DNA from 3 places in the Roseateles sp. GW823-FHT07B05 genome. Region 3 is predicted to be linked to each of the others. Evidence: riboswitches for the same ligand, from Rfam matches in the RefSeq annotation. Region 3 holds a riboswitch; each other region holds the start of a gene.
What was found. Region 3 has a riboswitch for S-adenosylhomocysteine ahead of AC1Q7O_RS16385 (MFS transporter). Riboswitches for the same ligand answer to the same signal wherever they lie in the genome.
Positions count from the first base shown of each region.

Region 1 (6,949 bases), on a different contig from region 3:
CCGCGAGCGGTGTGGTCAGAACCGCCAACCCAGGCCCACGCTGGCCAGTGTCGGGTTGACCTTGAACTTGCCGACCGAGTTGCCGGCCGAGTAGACGGTGGTGCCCAGGGTGACCTTCTTCAGGTCGAAGTTCAGGTAGGTGCCCTTCGTGATCTCCACGTCGGCGCCGATCTGGGCGGCCAGGCCGAAGCTGTTGTGCTTGATGCCAGGCTTCAGTGCCGCCTGCACCGCGGGCGCGAACTCGACGGACGAGAAGTTCGTGTAGTTCACGCCGGCGCCCACGTAGGGGCGGAAGGTGGCGTTGGGGGCGAAGTGGTACTGCAGCGTCAGCGTGGGCGGCAGGTGCTTCAGCGAGCCGATCTCGGTGCCGTTGGAATACAGGCGCTGCTTCTGCGGGTAGGTCAGGATCAGCTCGGCCGCGATGTTGGGCGTGATGAAGTAGCTGAAATCGACCTCGGGGAAGGTCTTGTTGTTCATGGACAGGCCCAGGCCGGTGCTGTCCTTGTTGGCCGAGTCCAGGTGCAGTGCGCGCACGCGAACCATGAGCTGGCCCTCCTCGGCCTGCGCGGGTTGCAGGGCGAAGACAGCGGCGGCAGCGATGGCGGCCAGGCGGAGGGCGGGGGAGAACTTCATCAATGACTCCTGGTGAATGGGACGGGTCCCGATGAAGTCATTGAACGCGCCGGGCGCCCGGCGCGATTTGAGGCAACACAAGCTGCCCTCCCGGGCAGGCCTCGTTCAGTGCAGGGCTTTGTGGTGGATCAAGCTTGTGCGTTGACGCCGAGGCGTTGGCACAACGCCAGCGTCAGCGCGCTCTGGTTCAGCGTGTAGAAGTGGATGCCCGGCGCGCCACCGGCGACGAGGCGCTCGCAGAGCTTGGTCACGACGTCCAGGCCGAACGCGCGGATGCTGGCCGCGTCGTCCATGAAGCCTTCCATCTTCATCTGCACCCAGCGCGGGATCTCGATGCCGTCGCGCTGCGCGAACTGCGCAATGCGGCCGTAGTTGTGGAAGGGCATGATGCCCGGCGTGATGGGCTGCGTGACGCCCAGCCGCCGCGCCTCGTCGACGAAGTGGAAGTAGGCGTCGGCGTTGAAGAAGAACTGCGTGATGGCGCCGTCGGCACCGGCGCGCATCTTGTCGGCGAAGTGCTGCAGGTCGCGCGCGGCGTAGCGCTGCTGCGGGTGCGTCTCGGGGTAGGCGGCCACCTCGATGTGCCAGTCCTTGCCTTGTGTTTCGCGGATGAAGCTGACCAGCTCCGACGCGTAGCGGAACTCGCCCGCTGTGGCCGTGCCGCTGGGCAGGTCGCCGCGCAGCGCGACGACGCGGCGGATGCCGCGCTCGCGGTAGGTGGCCAGGATCTCGGCGATGTTCTCGCGCGTGGAGCCCACGCAGCTCAGGTGCGGTGCGGCGTCGAAGCCGGCGCTGGCGATGTCCATCACCGCGGACAGCGTCTTGTCGCGCGTGGAGCCGCCCGCGCCGTAGGTGACGCTGAAGTACTGGGGCTTGAGCGCGCCGAGCTCCTGCACGACGGTCTTGAGCTTCTCGACGCCCACGGGCGTGTTGGGCGGGAAGAATTCGAAGGAGACGGGCGTGTTCATCGGGACGCGTGTAGAAAGAATTCGCGGTTGCCATCACCGCCGGTGATGGGGCTGTCGAAGTAGTCCAGCACCTGGAGGCCCAGCGCCGTGCAGGCCAGCCGCACACGGGCTTCCAGGCGGGGGTAGTCGGCCTCGTCCTTGACGAGGCCGCGCTTGTCCAGCGCCTGCGGGCCCAGCTCGAACTGCGGCTTGATCAGCACCAGCAGGTGGCCGTGCGCCTCCAGCCAGGGCAGCAGCTCGGGCAGGCTGCCCACCATGGAGATGAAGCTCAGGTCGCCCACGATCAGCGGGAAACCGCCCGTGGGCGCGTGCTGGCGCAGCACGCCCAGCTCGCGCACATGCACGCCTTCCAGCGCGGTGACGCGGGCGTTGCGCTGGAGCTGCGCATGCAGCTGACCATGGCCGACATCGACGCCGACAACATGGCGTGCCCCGCGGGCCAGCAGGCAGTCGGTGAAGCCGCCGGTGCTCTGGCCGACGTCCAGCACCGTGTGGTGCAAGACGTCGAAGCCCGCGCGGTCCAGCGCGCCTTCCAGCTTGAGCCCCCCGCGCGAGACGTAGCGCAGCTCCGCGTCGTCGGTGACGCGCAGCTGCGCGGTCTCGGGCAGGTCCTCGCCGGCCTTCTTCAGCGCGGCCCAGCCGGTGGGCGAGGCCCACTCGGCAGCGCCGTGGCTGATGAGGCGCTGGGCCACCGAGCGGGTCGGTGCCAGGCCCTGGGCGACGAGGAGCTGGTCAGCGCGCATCAGGCGATCAGTAGCGGTAGGTGTTGGCCTTGTAGGGGCCGGCCTTGTCCACGCCGATGTAGGCCGCCTGCTCGTCGGTCAGCGTCGACAGCTGCGCGTTCAGCGTGGTCAGCTGCAGCAGCGCGACCTTCTCGTCCAGGTGCTTGGGCAGCACGTAGACCTTGCCGGCCTCGTAGCGGTCCTTGTGCGCGAACAGCTCGATCTGGGCGATGGTCTGGTTGGCGAACGACGAGCTCATCACGTAGCTCGGGTGGCCCGTGCCGCAGCCCAGGTTCACCAGGCGGCCCTTGGCCAGCAGGATGATCTTCTTGCCGTCGGGGAAGGTGACATGGTCGACCTGCGGCTTGATCTCGTCCCAGCCGCAGTTCTCGATGGACGCGACGTCGATCTCGTTGTCGAAGTGGCCGATGTTGCAGACGATGCTGTTGTTCTTCATCGCCTCCATGTGCTCGCGGCGGATGACGTTCTTGTTGCCGGTGGCGGTGACGAAGATGTCGGCCTTGTCGGCGGCGTATTCCATCGTCACGACGCGGTAGCCTTCCATCGCGGCCTGCAGCGCGCAGATGGGGTCGATCTCGGTCACCCAGACCTGGGCCGACAGTGCGCGCAGCGCCTGTGCCGAGCCCTTGCCCACGTCGCCGTAGCCGGCCACGACGGCGATCTTGCCGGCCACCATCACGTCGGTGGCGCGCTTGATGGCGTCCACCAGCGACTCGCGGCAGCCGTAGAGGTTGTCGAACTTGCTCTTCGTGACGGAGTCGTTCACGTTGATGGCGCGGAACTGCAGCGTGCCCTTGGCCGCCATCTCGTTCAGGCGCAGCACGCCGGTGGTGGTTTCCTCGGTGACACCGATGATCTCGGCGGCCTTGCGGGTGTACCAGGTGGCGTCGGTGGCGATCTTGGCCTTGATGGCCGCGAACAGGATGCGCTCTTCCTCGCTGCCGGGGTTGGCCAGCACGGACAGGTCCTTCTCGGCACGCTGGCCCAGGTGCATCAGCAGCGTCGCGTCGCCGCCGTCGTCCAGAATCATGTTGGGGCCTTCGCCCGCTTCGCCCTTGCCGCCGAATTCGAAGATGCGGTGGGTGTAGTCCCAGTAGTCTTCCAGCGTCTCGCCCTTGTAGGCGAACACGGGCGTGCCGACGGCGGCCAGCGCGGCGGCGGCGTGGTCCTGCGTCGAGAAGATGTTGCACGAGGCCCAGCGCACTTCGGCGCCCAGTGCCTGCAGCGTCTCCACCAGCACGGCCGTCTGGATGGTCATGTGCAGCGAGCCCGCGACGCGCGCGCCCTTGAGCGGCTGCGACGCGGCGTACTCCTTGCGGATGGCCATCAGCGCCGGCATCTCGTGCTCGGCGATCTTGATTTCCTTGCGGCCCCAGTCGGCCAGCGACAGGTCCTTGACGATGTGGGCGGGGAGGTTGGCGGTCATGACGGCTCCTTCAGGGAATGAAGCCGCTGGCGCGTGCCGGGGGAGTTCAGGCCTCACCCCGACCATCGGTCAGCGGGTGAGCGCAGTTGCAGGGTGTCTGTTCCGAGCCTGGCCTCAAGGGTGCTGAGGTTGCAACGCTCCTCGGAAGCTGCGGATTCTAGCGAGGCCCGGCGCCGCCCGGCGCCGTTTCGTCGGTCAGCCCGGGCCGGCGCCTGCCAACAAATCGTCGCCGGGCGCGGAGAAGAGGGCCGGCCGGCCGACGATGAGCGGGTCGACCGCGCCGATGCGCTCCAGCCGCCGCTCTGCGTAGGGCAGCCGGTTCAGCACGAAGCGCATCGCATTCAGCCGCGCGCGCTTCTTGCAGTCGCTCTTGATGACGGTCCAGGGCGCGTCCGACGTGTCGCAGTGCAGAAACATGGACTCCTTGGCGCGGGTGTAGTCATCCCACTTGTCCAGCGAGGCCATGTCGATGGGGCTGAGCTTCCACTGCTTGAGCGGATGGAGCTTGCGCTCCTTGAAGCGGCGGCGCTGCTCGGCGCGGCTGACCGAGAACCAGAACTTGAACAGGTGGATGCCGGAGCGCACCAGCTGGCGCTCGAACTCGGGGGTCTGGCGCAGGAATTCCTGGTACTCGGCTTCGCTGCAGAAGCCCATGACGCGTTCCACGCCGGCGCGGTTGTACCAGCTGCGGTCGAACATCACGATCTCGCCTGCGGTAGGCAGGTGCTCCACGTAGCGCTGGAAGTACCACTGGCCGCGCTCCACCTCGCTGGGCTTGTCCAGCGCCACCACGCGCGCGCCGCGCGGGTTCAGATGCTCCATGAAGCGCTTGATGGTGCCGCCCTTGCCGGCCGCGTCGCGCCCTTCGAACAGGATGACGACGCGCGCGCCGGTCTCCTTCACCCAGGCCTGCAGCTTCAGCAGCTCCACCTGCAGGCGGTACTTCTGCTTCTCGTAGGCCTTGCGCGAGAGCAGGTTCTTGTAGGGGTAGCCGCCCTGGCGCCAGCGCGGGTTCAGCGCGGTGTCGGCGTCCACCTCGGCTTCCGGGGTGGTGGCCTCCTCGTGCTGGCGCAGCGCGCGGCGCAGGTGGCGCCGCTCGTCGGGCGAGCTGCCGTCCAGCAGCGTGGCCAGTTCCTCGGCCAGCGCCTGCGGGCTGCTCTCGCCCTGCTGATGCCGGCGCAGCAGTTCCGCCAGCGTCTCGCTGCCGGCCACCTGCCGGCGCGTCGTGGCCCGGGCGACGCGGTGCTTCTGCAGGCTCTCATCGTCCAGCCGGGGCGGCGTGTCCCCGGAGGCCACGCGCCGGGCGCCGTGTCGTCGCGGGGCCGGTTGGTCAGGCCCGGTGCTGCGGGCGCGGGGCGTTGTGGGCATCGGCTTCACTCCTTGGCATGACGGGACGATGACGATACTGCGCGCCGGGCGGGCTGCGGGGATTGATCCCGCTCAAGGCGGCAAGGGGCATCAGACGCCGCCGCGCAGCTGCTCGACATCCTGCCGCGGCGGCGCACCGAACAGGCGCCGGTATTCGCGGCTGAACTGCGACGGGCTCTCGTAGCCGACGCGGTGGGCGGCGCTGGCGGCGTCCAGCCCGTCGCCCAGCATCAGGCGGCGTGCGTGCTGCAGCCGCAGCGACTTCTGGAACTGCAGCGGCGACAGCGTGGTCAGCTGCTTGAAGCGCAGGTGCAGCGTGGACGGGCTCATGTGCGCCAGCCCGGCGAGTTCGTCGATGGACAGCGGCTCGGCGAAGCGGCGCGTCAGCTGCTCGATGACGCGGTTGAGCCGGCGCGCCACGCCGTCGCCCTGCGCCAGCGCGCGCAGCCGCGGGCCCAGCGGGCCGGTCAGCACGCGGTAGAAGATCTCGCGCTGCACCAGCGGCGCCAGCGTCTTCAGGTGCTGCGGCGTGGCCAGCAGCTGCAGCAGGCGCTGCGCCGCATCCAGCAGCGGCGCGGTGACGGGCGCGACGTGCAGGCCGGCGTCGGCGTCCGGGGCATCGTCCAAGCCGGCGCCCTCCAGCAGCAGCTCGGCCAGCGCCTGCGTCTCGCAGCTCAGCCGCAGGCAGACATAGGGCTGGTCGGCGCTGGCCTCCACGACGTGGCCGCGCGGCAGCGCCGTCACCGGCACCAGCAGGCAGTGCAGGGCGTCGTAGTGCACGACGCGGTCGCCCAGCCGCGCTTGCTTGCGGCCCTGCAGCACTAGCACGAGGCCGGGTTCGTAGATGGCCGGCACCGGCAGCGCCGGCGCGCTGGCGCGGATCACGCGCAGCCAGGGCAGTGCGGTGGCGTGGTGCCCGTCGGCGGGCGCATGGGCCAGCGCCTGCGCCACGGTGCGCTGGCGCAGGGCCTGGAGGTCGTCATCGGGTGGCATGTGGGCGATTGTGCAAACGCCATGGCCCTCACGGCGCCCGGCGAGGCCCGGGCCCGGAGGATCGGGCAAGCACGCGCCAGCTTTGTGCTGGGCGGCGGTGGCCGGGTTTCCTAAGCTGTCGCCGTCCCGTTGATGATTCGTTCAAGGAGCCCCGTCATGACGCTTACCGACTTTCCCCGCCGCCGCCTCGGCAGCAACGGCCCCGAGGTCTCGGCCCTGGGCCTGGGCTGCATGGGCATGTCCGATTTCTACGGCCCGGCGGACGACGCGCAGTCGCTGGCTGTGCTGCACCACGCGCTGGATATCGGCATCAACTTTCTCGACACGGCCGACATGTACGGCATCGGTGCCAACGAGCGCCTGCTGTCGCCGCTGCTGCGGTCGCGCCGCAGCGAGGTCGTGCTGGCCACCAAGTTCGGCCACGTGCGCGGCGCGGACGGCGCCGTTACGCGCATCGACGGCAGCGCGGCCTATGTGCGCCAGGCCTGCGACGCCAGCCTCGGGCGCCTGGGCGTGGACCACATCGACCTCTACTACCAGCATCGTGTCGACAAGACCGTGCCCATCGAGGAGACGGTGGGCGCGATGGCCGAACTGGTGAAGGCCGGCAAGGTGCGCCACCTGGGGCTGTCCGAGGCCTCGGCCGCCACCATCCGCCGCGCCCATGCGGTGCACGCCATCGCCGCGGTGCAGACGGAGTACTCGATGTGGAGCCGCGACGTCGAGGCCGAGATCCTGCCCACCTGCCGCGAGCTGGGCATCGCGCTGGTGCCCTACAGCCCGCTGGGCCGCGGCTTCCTGACCGGCGCGATCCGCTC
Region 1 covers NZ_JBXAGX010000005.1:330,613-337,561, forward strand. Annotated here, with positions in the region: gene AC1Q7O_RS13885 (OmpW/AlkL family protein) at 16-633, opposite strand; gene metF (methylenetetrahydrofolate reductase [NAD(P)H]) at 762-1,601, opposite strand; gene AC1Q7O_RS13895 (TlyA family RNA methyltransferase) at 1,598-2,344, opposite strand; gene ahcY (adenosylhomocysteinase) at 2,352-3,770, opposite strand; S-adenosyl-L-homocysteine riboswitch at 3,842-3,919, opposite strand; gene ppk2 (polyphosphate kinase 2) at 3,966-5,066, opposite strand; gene AC1Q7O_RS13910 (AraC family transcriptional regulator) at 5,229-6,131, opposite strand; gene AC1Q7O_RS13915 (aldo/keto reductase) at 6,288-6,949, shown strand, end outside.
Region 1: another riboswitch for S-adenosylhomocysteine. It lies ahead of ahcY (adenosylhomocysteinase); the one in region 3 lies ahead of AC1Q7O_RS16385 (MFS transporter).

Region 2 (6,949 bases), on a different contig from region 3:
GGCCCCTTCCTGGACCGCATCGACCTGCTCGTCGAAGTGCCCGTCATCCCGCCGCGCGAACTGCAGGACCTGGCGGCTGGCGAAGCCAGTGCCGTCGTCGCCGGCCGCGTGGCCGTGGCGCGCGAACGCGCGCTGGCGCGACAGGGGGTCGCCAACGCGCAGCTGCAGGCGCAGGACCTGAGCGGCCATGCCGCGCTGGACACGGCCGCGAAGGCGCTGCTGGAGCGCTCGGCCGAGAAGCTGGGCTGGTCGGCCCGCAGCTTCCACCGCGTGCTGCGCGTGGCGCGCACGGTGGCCGACCTGGCCGCCGCCGACGCCATCGCGCCGGCGCATGTGGCGGAGGCCATCCAGCTGCGCCGGGCGCTGCCCGGCTGAGCGGCGACCTCAGGCCGAGGGACGCCGGCGGATGCCCCGAAACACCACGTAAGCCGCCAGCATCACGAGCGGCAGCGCCGCCAGCAACGCCGGGGTCTGCCAGTCGGACGCGCGCCGGTGCTGGTCGAGCACTTCGACCCAGGTGAAGGGCCCGCAGGTCCTGGCGCACCAGCGGGCATAGGACCAGCGCTGCAGCGCCTGCCAGGCGAAGCCGCCCGTCCAGGCAGCGGCCATCATCAACACGACGAGACGGGCTGGGACTGGCATGGCCGCGAGTATGCGGCCGGCCCGCGTCGCGTCAGCTGCGGGTGAAGCCGTTCTCCGTCAGGCGCACTTCGTCGCCGACGCGCAGGCCCGGGTCGGTGCGGCGCTCGAAGCGGCGGGTGCGGCCGTCGCGCTCCTCGATCTGCACCACCCAGACGGTGTAGCCCTTCTGGTTCTTCTCGATCTCGTTGCCGGCGTAGCCGCCGCCCACGGCGCCGGCCACGGTGGCCAGCTTCTTGCCGTTGCCGCCGCCCACCATGTTGCCCAGCAGGCCGCCCACGACGGCGCCACCCACCGCGCCCACGCCGCTGGACTCGCCGCGGCGCGCCTCGGTGTGCACGTCGGTCACGCGGCCACAGCCCTGGCACAGCGCCGGTGCCGTCACAGGCTTCACCACGGCCGGTCGCACCGCCTCGCGAGGCGCCTCACGCGGCGTGTCGGCAGCGGCCAGGCGCTGCGGCTCCACGCGGGCCGGCTCCACGGCCGCGTCCATGGGCGGCGGGCTGCTGGGGGTTTGCGAGCGGCCCACCGCATAGGCGCCGCCGAGCAGCGCCAGCACGACGGCGACGCCGGCAACGATCTGGGTGGACTTGACGCTGGGGGTGGTGGACATGGGGAACTCCGTCATTGTTGTTGGACACCCCATGTTCACGCGCCCGACGGGCCGCCGCTTGTAGGACAAGCGGCTGACCGCGCGCCGGCGTCGTATCCAAACGTTGCGTTCGTATCAGCCCAGCAGCGGCGCCAGCGCGCGGCGCGCGTCGGTCTCGCTGAGGCCGCAGCGGGCGGCCCAGTCGGCCAGCTGGTCGTCGCCGATGCGGCCGACGTTGAAATACGCCGCGTCGGGGTGGGCCAGGTAAAAGCCGCTGACGCTGGCAGCCGGCGTCATGGCCATGCTGTCGGTCAGGCCCATGCCGATCTCGTCGGGGGCCAGCACCTTGAACAGGTCGGCCTTGGCGAGGTGGTCCGGGCAGGCCGGGTAGCCCGGCGCGGGGCGGATGCCGCTGTACTTCTCGGCCACCAGCTCCTCGTTGCTCAGCGCCTCGTCCGCGGCATAGCCCCAGAACTCGCGGCGCACACGCTCATGCAGCCATTCGGCGGCGGCCTCGGCCAGGCGGTCGGCCAGCGCCTTCAGCATGATGGCCGAGTAGTCGTCGTGCGTGGCGAGGAACTCGGCCTCCTTCTTGTCGACGCCCAGGCCGGCCGTCACGGCGAACAGGCCGATGTGGTCGCCCTGCGGAGCGACGAAGTCGGACAGGCAGCGGTTGGGGCGCTTCACGCCGTCGACGACGGGGCGCTCGCTCTGCATGCGCAGGCCGTGCCACGTCATCGGCGGCTCGCTGTGGATGGCGATGTCGTCGTAGACGCGCGCGGCCGGGTACAGGCCGAACACGGCGTGCGCCTGCAGCCAGCGGCCGTCGATGATCTTCTTCAGCATGGCCTGCGCGTCGGCAAACACCTTGCGCGCCTCGGTGCCCACCACCTCGTCGTCGAGGATGGCGGGGTAGGGGCCGGCCAGGTCCCAGGTTTGGAAGAACGGGCCCCAGTCGATGTACTTCGCCAGCTCGGCCAGGTCCAGGTTCTTCAGCACGCGGCGGCCGGTGAACTTGGGCGCGGGCGGCACGCGGGCCAGGTCCAGCGGCGCGGCGTTGGCGCGCGCGGCGGCCAGCGTCACCAGCGGCGTCTGCTTCTTGCTGGCATGCAGCGCGCGGGTCTTCTCGATGTCGGCCTTCAGGTCCGCGATGTAGGCGGCGGCGCGCTCGTCGCTGAGCAGCTCGGAGCACACGCCCACGGCGCGCGACGCGTCGGGCACGTAGACGACCGGGCCTTCGTAGTGCGGCGAGATCTTCACGGCCGTGTGCACGCGGCTGGTGGTGGCGCCGCCGATCAGCAGCGGCATGTGGCGCGATGCGAAGTAGTCGTCGCGCTGCATCTCGGCCGCGACGTGCTGCATCTCTTCCAGCGACGGCGTGATGAGGCCGGACAGGCCGATGATGTCCGCGCCCTCCTCCTTGGCCTTCTTGAGGATCTCCTGGGCCGGCACCATGACGCCCATGTTGACGACCTCGTAGTTGTTGCACTGCAGGACCACCGTGACGATGTTCTTGCCGATGTCGTGCACGTCGCCCTTGACGGTGGCCATGACGATCTTGCCCTTGGGCTTGACGTCGCCACCGGCGGCCTCCAGCTGGCGTTTCTCTTCCTCGATGTAGGGCACGAGGTGAGCCACGGCACTCTTCATGACGCGAGCGCTCTTCACCACCTGCGGCAGGAACATCTTGCCCTGGCCGAACAGGTCGCCGACGACGTTCATGCCGGCCATCAGCGGGCCTTCGATGACATGCAGCGGCCGGCCGCCGCCGGCCGAGATGGCCTGCCAGGCCTCTTCCGTGTCCTCGACGATGAAGTCGGTGATGCCGTGCACCAGCGCGTGGCTCAGCCGCTGGTTGACGTCGCCGGCCCGCCAGGCCAGGCGCGCCGAGTCGTCCTTGCCGGCGCTCTTGGCGCGGTCGGCGATCTCGATGAGGCGCTCACCCGCATCGGGCCGGCGGTTCAGCACCACGTCCTCGACGCGCTCGCGCAGCTCGGCGTCGAGGTCGTCGTAGACGCCCACCATGCCGGCGTTGACGATGCCCATGTCCATGCCCGCCTGGATGGCGTGGTACAGGAACACGGTGTGGATGGCCTCGCGCACCGGCTCGTTGCCGCGGAAGCTGAACGACACGTTGCTCACGCCGCCCGACACCTTGGCGCCGGGCAGGTTCTGCTTGATCCAGCGCGTGGCCTCGATGAAGTCCACCGCGTAGTTGTCATGCTCCTCGATGCCCGTCGCGATCGCGAAGATGTTGGGGTCGAAGATGATGTCCTCGGGCGGGAAGTCCACCTCGTCCACCAGCATGCGGTAGGCGCGCGTGCAGATCTCGGTCTTGCGCGCGAAGGTGTCGGCCTGGCCTTGTTCGTCGAAGGCCATGACGACCGCCGCGGCGCCGTAGCGCTTCACGAGCCGCGCCTGGCGCTTGAACTCCGCCTCGCCTTCCTTCAGCGAGATGGAGTTGACGATGCCCTTGCCCTGGATGCACTTCAGGCCGGCCTCGATGACGCTCCACTTGGACGAGTCGATCATCACCGGCACGCGGGCGATCTCGGGTTCGCCGGCCATCAGGTTCAGGAAGCGCACCATGGCGGCCTGGCTGTCCAGCATGGCCTCGTCCATGTTCACGTCGATGACCTGGGCGCCGTTCTCGACCTGCTGGCGAGCCACGGCCAGCGCCTGCTCGAACTGGCCGGCCAGGATCATGCGGGCGAAGGCCTTGGAGCCGGTCACGTTGGTGCGCTCGCCGATGTTGACGAACAGCGTGCCGGCGCCGATGGCGACGGGCTCCAGGCCGGAGAGCTTCAGGGGGGGCGGGGCGATGGTCATCGACGGACTCGTGCAGAGGTTCGATGAGCGCCGTTGGAGAGGAATCCGAGCCTGGCAGGTGAGACCCCGTCGCAGCGCTCCTCGGATGAAGGCGGGAATTCTACGCAGCCACCCCTTCGCCGTGGCTCAAGATCGGCTTGCACCTGCCGAAGCCCCTTCAGAATTCCGCGCTTCATGGCCCTCGACCTCATTCCCCTCCCCGCGCGCACGCTGCGCGTGGGCATGACGCTGCCCTACGACCTGTACGACGCCGGCGGCCAGCTGCTGTTCGCGCGCGGGCAGACGCTGCGCGACTCGCCGCAGGTGCGTGGCCTCGTCGACGGCGGCGCGTGGGTCAACTCGGCCGACACGATGGCCTACCAGCGCGCCCGCGCGCACCGGCTGGACACGCTGGTCATGCAGGACGTGCCACTGGCCGACATCGCCAAGGCCGATGCCAGCTTCCGGCTCGACCCGTCCGCCCCCGCCAAGGTGGAGCTGGGGCCGCGCGAGGCCTGGTCGGACCTGCTGCTGCACACCCACACGCTGCTGCGCGAGGCCGCCCCGGCGGACCTGCCCGGCCGCGTGGCCCAGCTGCGCGACGCCGCCTTGAAGCGGCTGCATGCCCAGCCCGACGCGACGCTGATGCTGCTGGTGTTCGAGAGCAGCCAGGCCTTCGAGGACTACAGCGCCCGCCATGCGCTGCTGACGCTGCTGCTGTGCGACCTGGTGGCCCAGCAGCTGCAGCTGCCGGCACCGCTGCGCGAGGCGCTGCAAGGCGCCGCGCTGACGATGAACTACGGCGCCAGCGACGTGCACGACCGCATGGCCAACCAGACCGGCCCGGCCAGCCCGGCGCAGCGCCAGTCCCTGCAGGCCCATGGCGACCGCGCCGCGGCCCGGCTGGTCCAGGCCGGCGTCATCGACGACGCCTGGCTGACCGCCGTGCGGCTGCACCACGACGCCGGCCCCGGCCCGCTGGCGCCGCGCGGCGACGGCGAGAAGCTGGCGCGGCTGCTGCGCCGCATCGACATCTTCGGCGCCCGGCTGTCGCCGCGCCGCAGCCGCCAGGCCATGAGCGGCGCCGCCGCCGCGCGGGCCGTGTTCCTGGACGAGCTGGGCCAGCCCGACGAGGCCGGCGCCGCCCTCATCAAGGCCGTGGGCCTGTACCCGCCCGGCAGCCTCGTGCGGCTGGCCAACGGCGAGGTGGGCATGGTCGTGAAGCGGGGCTTCAGCGCCAACGAGCCGCTGGTGGCGGCGCTGATCGGCAAGAGCGGCAACCCGCTGTCCAACCCGGTGCCGCGCGACACGCGGCTGGCCTCGCAGGCCATTGCCGCCAGCCTGGCACCGGCGGAGCTGAAGCTGCGCATCAACCTGGACGCGCTGCTGAGGCTCTGAGCGGGCGACACCCACACGAACAGGCGGCCTGAGGGCCGCCCTTGTCATTCGGCACTTGCACGCCGCCGACTGTGCATATATTCTGTGTATATACATTATGCACAGCAGTCTTTTCATCTCGCAGACCGACGCGCGGCCGATGTATCTGCAGATCGTCGAGCAGATCCGCCAGCGCGTCGCCGCCGGGGACTGGCCGGCGGGGCAGGAGCTGCCGTCCATCCGCGCGCTGGCGGCGGACCTGCGCGTCAGCGTCATCACGGTGAAGCGCGCCTACCAGGAGCTGGAATCGGAGGGCGTCATCGTGACCCGCCATGGCAAGGGCTCCTTCATTGCCGACGCGCAGGAAGCCGCCCAGGCCGTGCACCGCGCAGCGCTGGACGCGCACCTCGCCGCCGCCGGCCGCATCGCCCGCACGCTGGGCATCGCGGAACCCGAACTGGTTGAACGCCTGCGCAACGCGCTGAACGACAAGGAGGCCGCCGAATGAAGGCCATCGAAATGAACGGCGTGCGCAAGGCGTTCCGCTTCTTCACGCTGGAAGACGTGTCGCTGGAGCTGGCGCCCGGCCAGATCATGGGTCTCGTGGGGCCCAACGGCGCCGGCAAGAGCACCACCATCCGGCTGCTGATGGGCCTGCTGACGCCCGACGCCGGCCGCATCCGCCTGCTGGGCCACGACATGCCGCGCGACCAGGCCGCCGCCAAGGCCGATGTCGGCTTCGTCAGCGACGACATGAAGCTGCTGCCGCAGGCCACGCTGGCCTGGCACATGGACTTCGTCGCCGCCATCTACCCCGGCTGGGACGCCGCCTACGCCGCGACGCTGCTGAAGCGCTTCGGCCTGCACGCGGGGCAGGCGGCCAGGAGCCTGTCCAGCGGCGAACAGGCCAAGGCGCTGCTGCTGCTGGCGCTGGCCCGCCGCCCGCGCCTGCTGGTGCTGGACGAACCCACGTCGGGCATGGACCCCGTCGCCCGCCACGAGCTGCTGGCCGAGTTCATGGACGTGCTGCGCGACGACGAGCGCGCCATCCTGTTCTCGTCGCACAACACGCTGGACGTGGAGCGCATCTCCGACCGGCTGACCTTCATCGACCGCGGCCGCGTCGTCGCGGCCAGCGACAAGGAAGACTTCCTGGAGCGCTGGCGGCGCGTGCAGCTGCGGATGCCGGAACCCGCACAGGCGCTGCCCGACCTGCCCGAGATCGTCGGCTGCGAGCGCGACGGCGCGCAGGCCACGCTGACCGTCGACGGTTTCTCGGACGACTTCGTCGCCCGCCTGGGCCTGCCGCTGCAGGCCACGCACCGCATGAACCTGGAGGAGATCTTCGTCGCCACCGTCATGCACAGCCGGCGCGTGCAGGAGGCCCGTCCGTCATGAACCTGCTCACACGCAAGCTCGTCGCCAAGGAGCTCCACGTCTACCGCTGGCTGATGGCCGGCGCCACCGCCGCCGGCTTCGCGGGCCTGCTGGCCGCGGGCACCGGCGAGGTGGGCTTCAACATCGGCTTCATCG
Region 2 covers NZ_JBXAGX010000005.1:408,093-415,041, reverse strand. Annotated here, with positions in the region: partial or broken gene AC1Q7O_RS14290 (ATP-binding protein) at 1-375, shown strand, start outside; gene AC1Q7O_RS14285 (hypothetical protein) at 385-642, opposite strand; gene AC1Q7O_RS14280 (glycine zipper 2TM domain-containing protein) at 674-1,252, opposite strand; gene metH (methionine synthase) at 1,367-4,060, opposite strand; S-adenosyl-L-homocysteine riboswitch at 4,079-4,149, opposite strand; gene AC1Q7O_RS14270 (HD-GYP domain-containing protein) at 4,235-5,437, shown strand; gene AC1Q7O_RS14265 (GntR family transcriptional regulator) at 5,535-5,924, shown strand; gene AC1Q7O_RS14260 (ABC transporter ATP-binding protein) at 5,921-6,814, shown strand; gene AC1Q7O_RS14255 (hypothetical protein) at 6,811-6,949, shown strand, end outside.
Region 2: another riboswitch for S-adenosylhomocysteine. It lies ahead of metH (methionine synthase); the one in region 3 lies ahead of AC1Q7O_RS16385 (MFS transporter).

Region 3 (6,949 bases):
GTCGCCGTCGACACGCCCGAGCAGAATGCCTTCGGCGAGATGCTCGAATTCGAGACGCTCACGCTGTGCCCCATCGCCACCGACTGCATTGACCGCAGCCTCATGCGCGCCGACGAGATCGCCTGGCTGAACGGCTACCACGCCACCGTGCGCGAACGCCTGCAGCCGCTGGTGAGCGGCCCGGCGCTGGCCTGGCTGCTGGCCCGGACCGAACCGCTGTGAAGGCCCTGGCCGCGCTGCTGCTCGTGGCGGCCGGCGCGGCCACGGCGCAGGCTGAGCCGGCGCGTTACGACGGCCTGTGCGACGCCTCCGCCGCCGTGGCGCTGGACGAGCGCCATTTCATCGTCGCCGACGACGAACACAACCGGCTCACCGTCTACCGGCACGGCCACGCGAAGCGCGTCGGCGAGGTGGAGCTGGACAAGTTCCTCGGCGCGAAGAAGGAGTCCGACCTCGAAGGCGCCGCGCAGCGCGGCGACCGCATCTACTGGATCAGCTCGCATGCCCGCAACAGCCGCGGCGAGTTGCGCGAGGACCGCCACCGCTTCTTCGCCACCGACATCCGCGGCGACACGGTGGCACCGGCCGGCAAGCCGTACACCCGGCTGCTGGACGACCTGCTGGCCGCGCCGTCGCTGGCCCCGCTGAAGCTCGCGGAGGCTGCCGTGCGGGCCGCCGAGGCGGACGGCGGCTTCAACATCGAGGGCCTGGCCACCGCGGCCGACGGCAGCCTGCTGATCGGGCTGCGCAACCCGATCCCGCAGGGCCGGGCGCTGCTGATCCCGCTGCTGAACCCGGCCGAGCTGGTCGACGGGCGCGGGCCGGCGCGGTTCGGCGCCGTCATCCGGCTGGACCTGGGCGGCCGCGGCGTGCGCTCCATCGAGCGCGTCGGCAACGCCTACCTGATTGCCGCCGGCCCGCCGGCCGACGACGGCACGTTCGCGCTCTTCCGCTGGAGCGGCCAGGCCGGCGACGCGCCCACGCCCGTGAAGGCCGACCTGGGCTCGCTGCGCCCCGAGGCGCTGTTCGCCTGGCCCGACGGGCGGGTCACGCTGCTCAGCGACGACGGCGGCGTGATGGTCGGCAAGAAGGCCTGCAAGGACGCGGACAAGGGCAAGCGCGCCTTCCGCGCGCTGGACCTGGCCCTCAGGCCCTGACCGGCAGCACCGGGTAGCGCCACACCAGCGCCGCGCTGGCGAGCAACTGCACCAGCACGCCGCAGAACACCGGCACCGCGCTGTTCGCGCCGCCGAGGAAGGGCGCGACGATCTGCGTGCCCAACGCGCCGGCCGCCAGCAACGCCAGCACCAGCAGCGCCGTCGCGCGGCCCATCTGCGCGGGCGGCACGGTCAGCGCGTCGACAAACGTGGCCGGCCCGCGGATGGCCAGCGCGCCGCAGAAACACATCCAGTAGGCCGCCACGACGGCATAGGGCGGCGGCCCCGAGGCCCACGCGGTCAGCAGCGCCAGCGCGCAGGCCAGCACCTGCGCCGTGCTGCCCAGCCTCACCGCGCGCGCATGGCCCAGCCGCTTGGCCACCCGGCCGGACTGCGACGCGCCCAGCATGAAGGAACCGACCCCCAGCACCTGCAGCAGTGCGAACGCGTTGCCCCCCAGGCCCAACGTGTGCTGCAGCAGCTGCGGCGCGCTGGCCAGGAAGGTCAGCAGCGCGCCGATGCACAGCGCATGCGACAGCGCCAGCCGCACGTAGTGGCGGTTGCGCAGGATGCCCGCGTAGCTGGCGTCATGGGCCAGGTCCAGGCCAGGCAGCCGGCGCGGCGCGATCCTGACGACCCACGGCAGCACCAGCAGCGACAGCGCCGCCAGCACCCAGAAGGTGCCGCGCCAGTCCGTCACCTGCAGCAGCAGCACGCCCAGCACCGGCCCGGCCGCCGGCACGATGGCCTCGACCATCGAGATGGCGGCGATGCCGCGCACGACGTCGGCATCGCCCAGCGTGGCGCGCACGACCGTGGGCGCCACGACGGTGGCCGCCGCCGCGGCAACGCCCTGCAACAGGCGCAGCAACAGCAACGACTCGATGCCCGGCGCCAGCGCGCAGCCCAGGCTGGTGATGGCCAGCAGCGCCAGGCCGATCTGCAGGCTGCGGCGCGGGCCGAGGCGGTTCAGCAGCTCGCCCCACAGCAGCTGCGCGCCGGCCAGGCCGGCGAGGTAGACCGCGACGGTGGCCTGCGCCAGCGACACGCTGATGCCCAGGCCGGTCTGCAGCGCGGGCACGGCGGGCAGGTAGAGGTCCATCGCGGCCATGCTGACGCCGGTGACGAAGGCCAGCGGCAGGATGGTGCGTATGGACGCGGAAGATGACGAGGACACGGACAACCCTTTTCACAAAGGGCGCCCTTGACCTGTCGTCGCGACCGAGCGTGGCGGAGACCGTGCTCCGTCGCAGCACCCCTCGGTGAGACGGCGCCGACAGGCGGCGCGGGGCGGATTCTACGAAGCCGTCAAAGCCGCAGCAGCGCGCTCAGAGAAACCGCACCTTGCAGCGCACGCCGGCCGGGATGTCGCCGCCCGGGTTGGGCAGCTCCAGCCGCACGCCGAACGAGCCGCTGGCGGAGTCCATGACGCGGTCCACCACCTTCACCTGCGCCTGCCAGCTGCCCTTGAGCGGCGACTCGGGCGTGATCTCCGCCGGGCGGCCGGCCTTGATCTGGCCCAGCACCGACACCGGCAGCACCACCTCCACGCGCAGCGGGTTCGTCTGCGCCATCTTCAGGATGGGCCGCGAGCCCTCGCCGGTGAAGGCCAGCTCGCCGGGGTTCTGCAGCCGGTCGGTGACGACGCCGCTGAACGGCGCCTTCAGCGCGCGCTGCTTCAGCACGGCGTCCAGCCGGCGCGACTCGATGCCGGCCAGGCGGCGGTTGTCCACCGCCAGCGCCAGCTCGGCCTCGGCGACGCGCAGCTCGGCCTGCGCCTCGTCGCGGTCCTGCGCGGTGATGTAGTGCTGCTCGCGCAGGTCCTCGCGGCGGCGGAACTTCTCGCGCGCGTAGTCGGCACGGGCCCGCGCCACGCGCAGCTCGGCCTCGGACTCGGCACGCTGCTGCGCGCCGGCCAGCGCCTCGCGCTCGACGCTGCCGTCCAGCAGCACCAGCGTGTCGCCCGCCTTCACCGCGCCGCCGCGCTCGACGAGGATCCTATCGATGAGCGCGTTGGTGGGGCTGCGGATCTCGATGCGCTGGTTGGGCTCGATGAGGCAGTCGTAGCCGGCCGGCGCGGCGGGCGCCGCGGGCTTGGTCGATTGCGCCAGCGCGGCGGCGGGCAGCAGCAGAAACGGAAGCAATCTCATATCTGGTTTCCGGCGAATCCGAGCAGATTGTCGAGTTGGCGGTCGGCCTTGAGCGTGCGGCGGCGCATGGCCGCATGCAGCCGGCCGGCATGGCCTTGCGCGGCGCGGCGCAGCAGCGCCAGCGCCCAGCCGGGCAGTTCGTCGCGGCCGGCGAAGAGGCGGCCCAGCAGCGCCTGCAGCGTGGCGGCATGGGCGGTGAAGATCTCGTCGTCCAGCGCCACGATGGCCAGCGCGACGCCGGGGTCGCCCTGGCGGGCCCCGCGGCCGACGAGCTGGCGGTCGATGCGCGCGGAGTCGTGGAACTCGGTCAGCAGCACGGCCAGGCCGCCTTTCTCGCGCACGCGGTCGTCGAGGTGGATGTCGGTGCCGCGGCCGGCCATGTTGGTGGCCACCGTCACCGCGCCGGGCTCGCCCGCGGTGGCGATGATGTCGGCCTCCTCCTGGTCCTGGCGCGCGTTCAGCACGCGGTGGACCTGGCGCGGCCCTAGTTCGTCCGAGAGCGCGACGGAGGCCTTCACCGAGCGCGTGCCGACAAGCACCGGGCGGCCGGCTTCGAGTTCCTGTGTCACTGCCTCGCCCACCGCCGTCCATTTCGCGGCCTGTGTGCGCAGCAACCGCGCGGGCCGCGTGACACGCTGGTCGGGTCTGTGCGTGGGCAGCCTGACGACGTCGAGCCGGTAGACCTGGTTCAGCTCCGGCGCCACCTCGGCGGCCGTGCCGGTCATGCCGGCCAGGCGCAGGTAGCGGCAGAAGAAGCGCTGGAAGGTGATGCGCGCCAGCGTGCGCGCGGGCTCGGTCAGGTCCAGCCCTTCCTTGGCTTCGATCATCTGGTGCAGCCCGCCTTCCCAGCTGCGGCCCTCCAGCACGCGGCCGGTGTACTCGTCGACGATCTGAACGGTGCCGTCGATGACGACGTAATGCTGGTCGCGGTGGAACAAGTGCAGCGCGCGCAGCGCCTGGCCGACGAGGTGCTCACGGCCGCGCGCGACGCCCCAGATGCCGCCCAGGCCCTCGGCTGCCTCGCGCACGGCGGGCAGGCCGGCGGCCTCGAAATGCAGGCTGTGGCGGGCCGCGTCGATGCCGAAGTGCTCGCCCAGCGTCAAGGTCGCGGCGATCTTCAACGCCTGCTGGTAGTCGGTGGCATCGGGCGGCCTGCCCTGCTTCTCGGACAGGATCAGCGGCGTGCGCGCCTCGTCGATGAGGATGGAGTCGGCCTCGTCAACGATGGCGAAGTGCAGGCCGCGCAGCAGCAGCAGCTGCGGCAGGCGTCCGTGCAGCAGGCGCGCCTGCATCTGCGCCGGGCTGACGCGGCCGCCGGCGGACACGCGGTCGCGCAGGTAGTCGAACACCAGGCTCTGGTTGGTGCAGTAGGTGATGGGCCGCTGGTAGGCCACGCGCTTGGCCTCGTGCTCCAGCGTGGCCCAGACGACGCCGGCCGTCATGCCGAAGAAGCCGAACAGCGGCTGCATCAGCTCGCAGTCGCGGCGGGCAAGGTAGTCGTTGACGGTGACGACATGGGTGGGCAGACCGGCGGCGCCGGCGATGGCGGCGGCGATTCCAGCCGTCAGCGTCTTGCCTTCGCCGGTCTGCATTTCGGCCAGGCGGCCTTCGAGCAGCACGGCGGCGCCCATCAGCTGGGTGTCGAAGGGCCGTTTGTTGAGCGCGCGGCGGGCGCCTTCGCGGACGAGGGCCATCACTTCGGCAAGGCCTTGCGCCTTGCCGGCCTGCACGGCGGCGGGCGCGGCCCGGAACAGGCGGCGGCGCAGTTCGTCGTCGGTCTGCTGCTGGACTTCCTGTTCAAGTTCGCCGGCGGCTTGCGCCATCTTGCGGAGCGTGGGCACGGCGGGGATGAGGTGGCCCTTGAGGCGCCAGAGGACGCCGCGGGCCAGGCGGTCGTGCACGGGCTCGTCGACGTCCCGCCGCTCGGGGAAGATGCCGTGGGCGAGGGATTCGCCGATGTCCAGAGGGAGGGTGGCGGCGGTCATGTTTGCCGCCTTTGGAGACAAGCGCGACACGCCTCGGTACTCCTGCGCTGTGCCGAGTGTGGTGCCGGGAGTCCGCCCCGGCGGGCGGGTAACTTTCTTCTGCGGCGCCAGAAGAAAGTCACCAAAGAAGAGGCGCTGAACCGTACACCATCGCGACGCCGCCAGACACGGCGCGCGAAAACATCCGCTTGCCTTTCACCCAGATGCGAACCGCTGCGCTCTCGCCCACCACTTGGGCAGGCCGCGCACAACCGAACCAGCACCCCGCTTAACGCGCGGCTGCACGCCGGCGCTGGGCAGCCGACATACCGAACAGCCGCGCCGCTCGGGCGGCGCTGCATTGGGCTGTTTTGATGAGCACGGCGTGCAGCCGCGCGTCGGACGGGCAGGTGGGGCGATGGATGCCGGTCGTGACAAGTCAGACGCGAGAGCGCAGCGGTTCGCTTGTAGGCAACAGCGTTGCGGCTGTTGCGCGGCGCGGCTCGTGCATGTGGTGCTCGTGTGCGGTTCAGGGCCTCTTCTTTGGTGACTTTCTTCTGGCCCCGCAGAAGAAAGTTACCGCGCTGCCAGGCGCGCATCCCGGCACCACAGTCGGCAATGCACAGGAGTGCCGAGGCGTGTCTCGCCGTCATAGCTGGAAATGCGACAGGAACAACCGCCGCAGCCCTTCCCACGCCCTCACCGCCACCGGCTCCGCCGGATGCTCCAGCCGCACCAGCACGCGTGCGCCGATCTGCCGGTAGGGCATGTCCTGCCCCAGCTGCAGCTCGTGCTCGAACAGCGTCTGCAACGCCTGCAAGCCCTTGGGGTCGTGCGGGTCGAGCGGGATGTCGCCGCCCGCCGCCGTGCCCAGCGCCGGGCTGGGCAGCTCACGCGCCGCGGCCGGCACGCTGCGCACCAGCCTGGCGTCAAAGCTCTGCCCCGGCTGCTGCGGCGCGCGCACCTCGATGCCCTGCACCGCCGCGCTCTGCCATTGCGGCAGCACGACGCGCACGCGCGGTGGGCCGGCGGTGTCCAGGTGGCCCAGCACCTCGCCGCGCTTGAAGTAGCGGCCGGCCAGGTCGTCGGGGCGCGTCAGCAGCAGGATGCCGGCGACTTCCGCGCGCACCACCAGCCGCGCGGCCTCGTCCTCCAGCACGGCCAGCGCTGCCTGCTCGCGCCGCACCTCCTCGGCCAGCAGCGCCGCGCGCGCCGGCGCGATGCCGATGACGCCGAACGCCGCGTCGTGCTTGGCCTGCGCCAGCGCCAGCCGGCCGCGCTGCTCGCCCACGCGCGCGTCCAGCGCCGGGTCCACCAGCTCCGCGACGGGCTGGCCCTCCAGCACCACCGCGCCAGGCCGCACCAGCAGCTTGGAGAGAAAGCCGGCGCCCTGCGCGCGCAGCACCGCGTTGTCGCTGGGCCAGACCACGCCCGTCGCCACCGAATGCCGCGGCATCGGGATGACGAACAGCAGCAGCACCAGCGCCGCGCCCGACGCCCACAGCACGCGCCGCACGCGGGCGGCCTGCGGCTCCAGCGCGGGGTCGCCGGCCAGCTTCTTCAGGCCGCGGGCCCACGGCAGCAGGCAGCTGGCAACGAGGCCCCAGGCGGCGATCAGCACGCCGATGAAGAAATAGCGGCTCGCGATGAACATCGCGATGCTGACCATGACGAAGAG
Region 3 covers NZ_JBXAGX010000007.1:71,650-78,598, forward strand. Annotated here, with positions in the region: gene AC1Q7O_RS16375 (aminopeptidase P family protein) at 1-222, shown strand, start outside; gene AC1Q7O_RS16380 (DUF3616 domain-containing protein) at 219-1,157, shown strand; gene AC1Q7O_RS16385 (MFS transporter) at 1,147-2,334, opposite strand; S-adenosyl-L-homocysteine riboswitch at 2,347-2,424, opposite strand; gene AC1Q7O_RS16390 (efflux RND transporter periplasmic adaptor subunit) at 2,486-3,307, opposite strand; gene AC1Q7O_RS16395 (preprotein translocase subunit SecA) at 3,304-5,292, opposite strand; gene AC1Q7O_RS16400 (efflux RND transporter periplasmic adaptor subunit) at 5,921-6,949, opposite strand, start outside.